Regions from separate parts of the Thiomonas sp. OC7 genome, predicted to be linked through region 2. Evidence: riboswitches for the same ligand, from Rfam matches in the RefSeq annotation. Region 2 holds a riboswitch; the other holds the start of a gene.
What was found. Region 2 has a riboswitch for S-adenosylhomocysteine ahead of ahcY (adenosylhomocysteinase). Riboswitches for the same ligand answer to the same signal wherever they lie in the genome.
Positions count from the first base shown of each region.

Region 1 (3,405 bases), 1.8 Mb from region 2:
GTCGGGCACATACACCACCGGCCCTTCGTAATGCGGGGAAATTTTCACCGCGGTGTGCACCCGGCTGGTGGTGGCGCCGCCGATGAGCAGTGGCATCTTGCGGCTGCGGAAGTAGTCGTCGCGTTGCATCTCGGCGGCCACATGCTGCATTTCTTCGAGGCTCGGGGTGATGAGGCCGGACAGCCCGATGATGTCGGCGCCTTCTTCACGCGCCTTGGCCAGAATGTCCTTGGCGGGCACCATCACGCCCATGTTCACCACTTCGAAGTTGTTGCACTGGAGCACCACGGTGACGATGTTCTTGCCGATGTCGTGCACGTCGCCCTTCACCGTGGCGATGACGATCTTGCCCTTGGCGCGCACATCGCAACCGGCGGCCTGCATTTCCAGCTTCTCGGCTTCGATGTAGGGCAGCAGATGGGCCACGGCTTGCTTCATCACCCGCGCACTCTTGACGACCTGGGGCAGGAACATCTTGCCCGCGCCGAACAAGTCGCCGACCACGTTCATGCCGTCCATCAGCGGGCCTTCGATGACGTGCAGCGGCCGCCCGCCTTCGGCACGGATGGTCTGCCAGACTTCTTCGGTGTCTTCGACGATGAAGTCGGTAATGCCGTGCACCAGCGCGTGGCTCAGACGCTGGCGCACCGGCAGCTCGCGCCAGGCCAGTCGGGCTGTATCGTCTTTGGCCGCGCCCTTCACCGCTTCGGCCACTTCGAGCAGGCGCTCGGTGGCGTCGGGGCGGCGGTTGAGCACCACGTCTTCCACGCGCTCGCGCAACTCGGGGTCGAGGTCGTCGTAAACGCCCATTTGCCCGGCGTTGACGATGCCCATGTCCATCCCGGCGGCAATGGCGTGATACAGGAACACGGTGTGGATGGCCTCGCGCACCGGCTCGTTGCCGCGGAAGCTGAAACTCACGTTGGACACGCCGCCCGACACCTTGGCACCGGGCAGGTTCTGCTTGATCCAGCGCGTGGCGTTGATGAAATCGACCGCGTAGTTGTTGTGCTCCTCGATGCCGGTGGCGATGGCGAAAATGTTGGGATCGAAAATGATGTCTTCCGCCGGAAACCCCACCTGATCGACCAACAGGCGATAGGCGCGCTCGCAGATCTGCGTCTTGCGCTCGAAAGTGTCGGCCTGCCCCTGCTCATCGAACGCCATGACCACGGTGGCCGCGCCATAGCGGCGCAGCAGCCGCGCCTGGCGGATGAACTCGACCTCTCCCTCTTTCATGGAGATGGAGTTCACCACCGCCTTGCCTTGCACGCAGCGCAGCCCCGCCTCGATCACGCTCCACTTGGAACTGTCGATCATCACCGGCACACGGGCGATGTCGGGCTCGGAGGCCATGAGGTTGAGAAAGCGCACCATCGCCGCCTTGCTGTCGAGCATGGCTTCGTCCATATTGACATCGATGATCTGCGCGCCGTTTTCCACCTGCTGCCGTGCCACGGCCAGCGCCTTGTCGTACTCCCCGGCGAGGATCATGCGGGCGAAGGCTTTGGAACCCGTCACATTGGTGCGCTCGCCGATGTTGACGAACAGCGAGCCGGGGCCGACGATGAGCGGCTCGAGGCCGGAGAGTTGCAGCGGGGGCAGGGCGGGGGCGGTTGCGTCTTGGGACATGGGATCTCGATCAGTTGTCAGCCTTCGTCACCGCGCAGGGGAAGAAGGGATGAGCGCCGTTGAGACCCCAAGCCTGACCCCTGCCGCACACTTCGCGGCAGGCGCTGCAACGCTCCTTGGAGTGACCTATTGTAAATATCAATAGGAATGAGGTGCACCGGGCCTACCATGCATTCGTAAACCCATCCATCGCCATGCCCGATCGCCGACCTTCCCAGCAGTCCGTCCACGCCACTTGGGCGCCGCGCATTGCGCAGTTGCTGCTGCGTCAGCCCGGCCACCGGCTGACTGCGGAAGATGCCGTACTCATCGCCAACCAGATGCAGGTGCGCTGGATGCAGGCGGGCACGCGCTTCATTCAGCAGGATGACGACACGCACGACGGCACCATTCTGATGCTGCTGTATGGCGAGGTGAGTGTGGAGAAAGCGCCGCAGCACCAAGGCGACAGTCTGGTGGTTTCCATCGCCAAGGCCGGGCAGATGTTCGGGGAAATGGGCGTCTTGCTCGATGCGCCGCGCAGCGCGAGTTGCGTGGCCTATTCCGATGTGGCCCTGGCCGAACTCAGCCGCGAAGCGCTGGAGCGGCTGCTGGTCGAGCATCCCGCAACGGCGGCGCGTCTCGCTCTGGGCATCGCCAGCCGTCTGGCCGAGCATCTGCGCGACACCTCGAACAAGCTCACTTCGATGTCGCGCCTGGTCAGCGCCATGCACCCGGCTATTCGCGCGCAGATGCTGGGGCCGAAGTCGGGTTTTTCGGCTAGCCAGTTGGCCGATCCGACGGCGCCGGATTGAATCAAAGCCGCCCCACGGCTTCCGCAGCCAGCCAGCTCACCACGCTGGCGAGCAGAAACACCAGAAATCCGATGTTGTTTTCCATCCCCAGGCGCTCGGTGAAAAACCGGCGCAGGCCATAAACGGCAAAGGGATAGATGATGACGGAGACGAAAAATCCGGCCACGGCAAGCGTCCTGAAATCGCGGGGAATTTATTGTGTCGCGTCCGGCGGGCTGAAGGTGTGTGCGGCTGTAAAAGCGCGTTGAAAAACGAAAACCGAGGCCGGCGGCGCGTTGCGCCAGGCCAGCCCGGCGCGTCGCACCTGCAGACCGAGTTCTTCGCGCAAGGCGCGTGAAACCGGGCTGGCATGACCGTAGGTGAACTGCACAAAGCAACCGCCGGGCCGGAGTACGGAAAACGCCTCGTTCAGAATGGAGCGTTGCGTGGCACGCGGCATGGAAAGCAGGCCCAGCCCGCTGATCACCGCGTCCGCTGGGCCGCCCAGCAGGTAGCCCGAAGCCTGTGCCGCGGTTCGCAGCGCGCAGGCATCGGCCTGGATCAGCTGCAGATCAGGAAATCGCTGCCGCAGCAGACCGTGCAACGAGGCATCGCGCTCGACGACCAGCAGATTGGCGCAGTGCAAACCGTGCTCGATGAGCGCGCGGGTGAAGGCGCCCGTGCCCGCGCCGAGCTCGATCACCCGCTGCTGGGCCGGATCGCTTTCGGGCAGCAGCGAAAGCGGCTTGAGCATTTTCTGGCTGAGCTGCCGCCCTGAGGGCAGCACGGCTGCCACACCCATGGGGTCGCGTGCCCAGGCGCGCAGGAAAGTACGAATTTGCTGCCCGGCGCGCACAGGGCTCACAGGGCTGGGGGGAGTGATACTCATGCGGATACAGGACAATTCCTGAGAGTGGATCCAAATCGTGCCGTCCAGAACCCCGACGCACGCGGCGCCGAGCAAATAGCCAAGACGAACGAAGGATTTGATGCCGGTTCA
Region 1 is NZ_LR131953.1:1,487,348-1,490,752, reverse strand. It holds gene metH (methionine synthase) at 1-1,632, opposite strand, end outside; S-adenosyl-L-homocysteine riboswitch at 1,677-1,756, opposite strand; gene BIO17B3_RS07195 (Crp/Fnr family transcriptional regulator) at 1,827-2,426, shown strand; gene BIO17B3_RS07190 (hypothetical protein) at 2,428-2,592, opposite strand; gene BIO17B3_RS07185 (class I SAM-dependent methyltransferase) at 2,620-3,294, opposite strand.
Region 1: it holds a riboswitch for S-adenosylhomocysteine, as region 2 does, so the genes downstream of both, metH (methionine synthase) here and ahcY (adenosylhomocysteinase) in region 2, are expected to answer to the same signal.

Region 2 (3,405 bases):
CACCTCGCGGCCGAAGGCGCGGATACTCTCGCGGTCGTCTCCGTAGCTCTGCAGGCGCAGTCTGATCCAGCGTGGAATCTCGGCGCCGCACACTTCAGAGAAGCGCAAAAGCTGGCTGGAATTGGTGATGGGCATGATGCCCGGCACCACGGGCACGTCGAGACCGAGGGCGCGCACGTCGTCGACAAAACGGCGATAGGCCGCAGCGCTGTAGAAGTACTGCGTGATGGCCGAGTTCGCCCCGGCGCGTACCTTGTCGGCGAAATGCTGCAGATCATCGAGCGGGCTTCTGGCCTGCGGATGCATCTCGGGATAGGCGGCCACTTCGATGTGAAACGCGCTGCCCATTTCGTCGCGGATGAACGCCACCAGATCGCTGGCATGGTGGAACTCGCCGCCGATGCCGTAGCCCGAAGGCAGGTCGCCACGCAACGCCACGAGACGTTTGACGCCCGCAGCCTGAAAGTCGCGCAGATGCCCGCGCACCGAATCACGGCTGGCACCGATGCACGACAGATGGGGCGCGGCATCCACGCCTTCGGCGAGGATGCCGCGCACCGTCTGCAGCGTGCCTTCCTGCGTGGAGCCGCCGGCGCCGAAGGTCACGGAACAGAACTCGGGCTGACGTGCGTACAGACGCTGCCGCACCGCCCGGAGTTTGTCCGCACCCTCGGGCGTCTTGGGCGGGAAGAACTCGAAGCTCAGATTGACCCGAGGAGAAACCGATTGTGCGGAAGCCATGCGCATCAGTACCGGTAGTGGGCCGGCTTGTACGGGCCGTCTTTGGGCACATTGATGTAGGCGGCCTGCTGGTCGCTCAGCGTGGTGAGCTGCACATTGAGGGTGCTGAGCTGCAGACGCGCGACATGCTCGTCGAGGTGCTTGGGCAGGGTGTAGACGCCCACAGGGTATTCGCCAGTCTTGGTGAACAGCTCGATCTGCGCCAGGGTCTGGTTGGCGAAGCTGGAGCTCATGACGTAGCTCGGATGGCCGGTGCCGCAGCCCAGATTCACCAGACGGCCCTTGGCCAGCAGGATAATGCGTTTCCCGTCCGGGAAGATGATGTGATCGACCTGCGGCTTGATCTCTTCCCACTGGTACTTCTCGATGCCCGCGACGTCGATCTCGTTGTCGAAGTGACCGATATTGCAGACGATGGCCTGGTTCTTCATGCGGGCCATGTGGTCGTGGGTGATGACGTGGTAGTTGCCGGTGGCGGTGACGAAAATGTCGGCCTTGTCGCAGGCATAGTCCATGTTCACCACGCGATAGCCTTCCATCGCGGCCTGCAGGGCGCAGATCGGGTCGATCTCGGTCACCCACACCTGGGCCGACAGCGCGCGCAGCGCCTGTGCCGAGCCTTTGCCCACGTCGCCGTAACCGGCGACCACGGCGATCTTGCCGGCGACCATCACATCGGTGGCGCGCTTGATGCCGTCCACCAGACTTTCGCGGCAGCCATAGAGGTTGTCGAACTTGCTCTTGGTCACGCTGTCATTGACGTTGATCGCAGGAAACTTCAGCTCGCCGCGCTGGTGCATCTGATAGAGGCGGTGCACGCCGGTCGTCGTTTCCTCGGTCACACCCTTGATCTGCGCCAGGCGGGTGGAATACCACTTGCCGTCCTTCGCCAGCTTGGCCTTGATGGCGGCGAACAGCACGCGCTCTTCTTCGCTGGTGGGGTGGTTGAGCGCGGCAGCGTCGGCCTCGGCGCGAGCGCCCAGATGCAGCAGCAGGGTGGCATCGCCGCCGTCGTCCAGAATCATGTTGGAGTAGCCGCCATCGGTCCACTCGAAAATGCGGTGGGTGTATTCCCAATAATCTTCGAGCGACTCGCCCTTCACCGCGAATACCGGCGTGCCGTTGGCGGCAATGGCCGCGGCGGCATGATCTTGGGTGGAAAAAATATTGCACGACGCCCAGCGCACCTGCGCCCCCAGCGCCTGCAGGGTTTCGATCAGCACGGCCGTCTGGATGGTCATGTGCAGACTGCCGGTGATGCGCGCGCCGCGCAGCGGCTGGCGGGCGGCGTATTCCTCGCGGATGGCCATGAGCGCGGGCATCTCGCTCTCGGCAATGGCAATCTCGCGGCGGCCCCAGTCGGCTAGGCCGATGTCGGCAATTACATAATCAGGGGAAATTTTCATATCGACCACAGCGTTCATACAAACTCCGAACAAAGTGGCCGGGAACGGATGCGCACCGCATCCCGCGCCCGGCACGGGTTGGGTGAGCGCCGTTGAAGGAAAGCCGCCAGCAAGGTGTAGCGGCCTGCGATCAAAGACCCGAGCCTGGCGACAGCGGCGAACAACTCGCCCCGTGCGTTGCAACGCTCCTCGGGAAGCCACACATTCTATCGGTTTGCCGCAGGTTTGCCACGCGCACCGCAGGCCGTGAAATGACTGCTCCCACCCGCGCACCGCCTGATTCTGGAGTGGATTACTGCGGCGCCGCGTTGACTTGTCCCGCTCTACACCCGCGACGCCAACGCCAGACGCAGGCCCAAGCCGACGAACACCACGCCCGTCAGCCGCCGCACCCAAAGCGCCAGGCGCTGCATGCGCCCCAGATGGCGCGCCCGCGCCGCCACCCAGGCCACGCCCAGATTGAATAGCGTGCCATTGACGGTGAACACCACGCCGAGCAACAGAAACGCCCAGCCCTGTCCGCGCGTCGAGGTGCCAACGAACTGCGGCAAAAAGGCCAGAAAAAACAGCACGATCTTCGGGTTGAGCACATTGGTCAGCACGCCTTGCCAGAACACCGCCCGCAAGGGTGCGGCAGCCATCGGCGCTGTAACCGCTGGCGCCTGCGTCCTTGCACGCAGCAGACCCACCCCCAGCCACACCAGGTAGGCCGCTCCCATCCACTTGACCACGTTGAACGCCAGATCCGACGCGGCAATCAGCGCCGACAGCCCCACTGCGGCCGCGGTGACATGCACCAGACAACCCGCCCCAACCCCCAGCGCCGCCATCGCCCCGGCCCTCACCCCCTGCCCAGCACTACGCGACACGATGAACAACATATCCGCGCCGGGGGTCATATTGAGCAGCAGGCCCGAGAGCAGGAACAAGGCGAAGTGGTGGATGTCGGGCATGGGCGGCAAGCTCTAGTGGCAAAAGAGCAATAGTTTGGGTTTGGGGTGGGGCGAACCCTGGCTACAACCAGCGAGAGCGCTTGAGCCAGTAGTACAGCCCGCCGCACAAACCCAGTGTGAAGACGAGCAATGCCGGATACGACCAGCGCCAGTCCAACTCGGGCATGTGCCGGAAGTTCATGCCGAACCAGCCGGTGAGCAGCGTGGGCACGGCCAGCAGCGCGGCCCAGCCGGCCAGCCGCTTGACCACCTCGTTTTGCTCCAGCGTCACAAGAGAGACCGAGACGTTCATCGCCGCCGAGAGC
Region 2 is NZ_LR131953.1:3,260,355-3,263,759, reverse strand. It holds gene metF (methylenetetrahydrofolate reductase [NAD(P)H]) at 1-741, opposite strand, end outside; gene ahcY (adenosylhomocysteinase) at 747-2,165, opposite strand; S-adenosyl-L-homocysteine riboswitch at 2,225-2,344, opposite strand; gene BIO17B3_RS15645 (LysE family translocator) at 2,471-3,100, opposite strand; gene corA (magnesium/cobalt transporter CorA) at 3,162-3,405, opposite strand, start outside.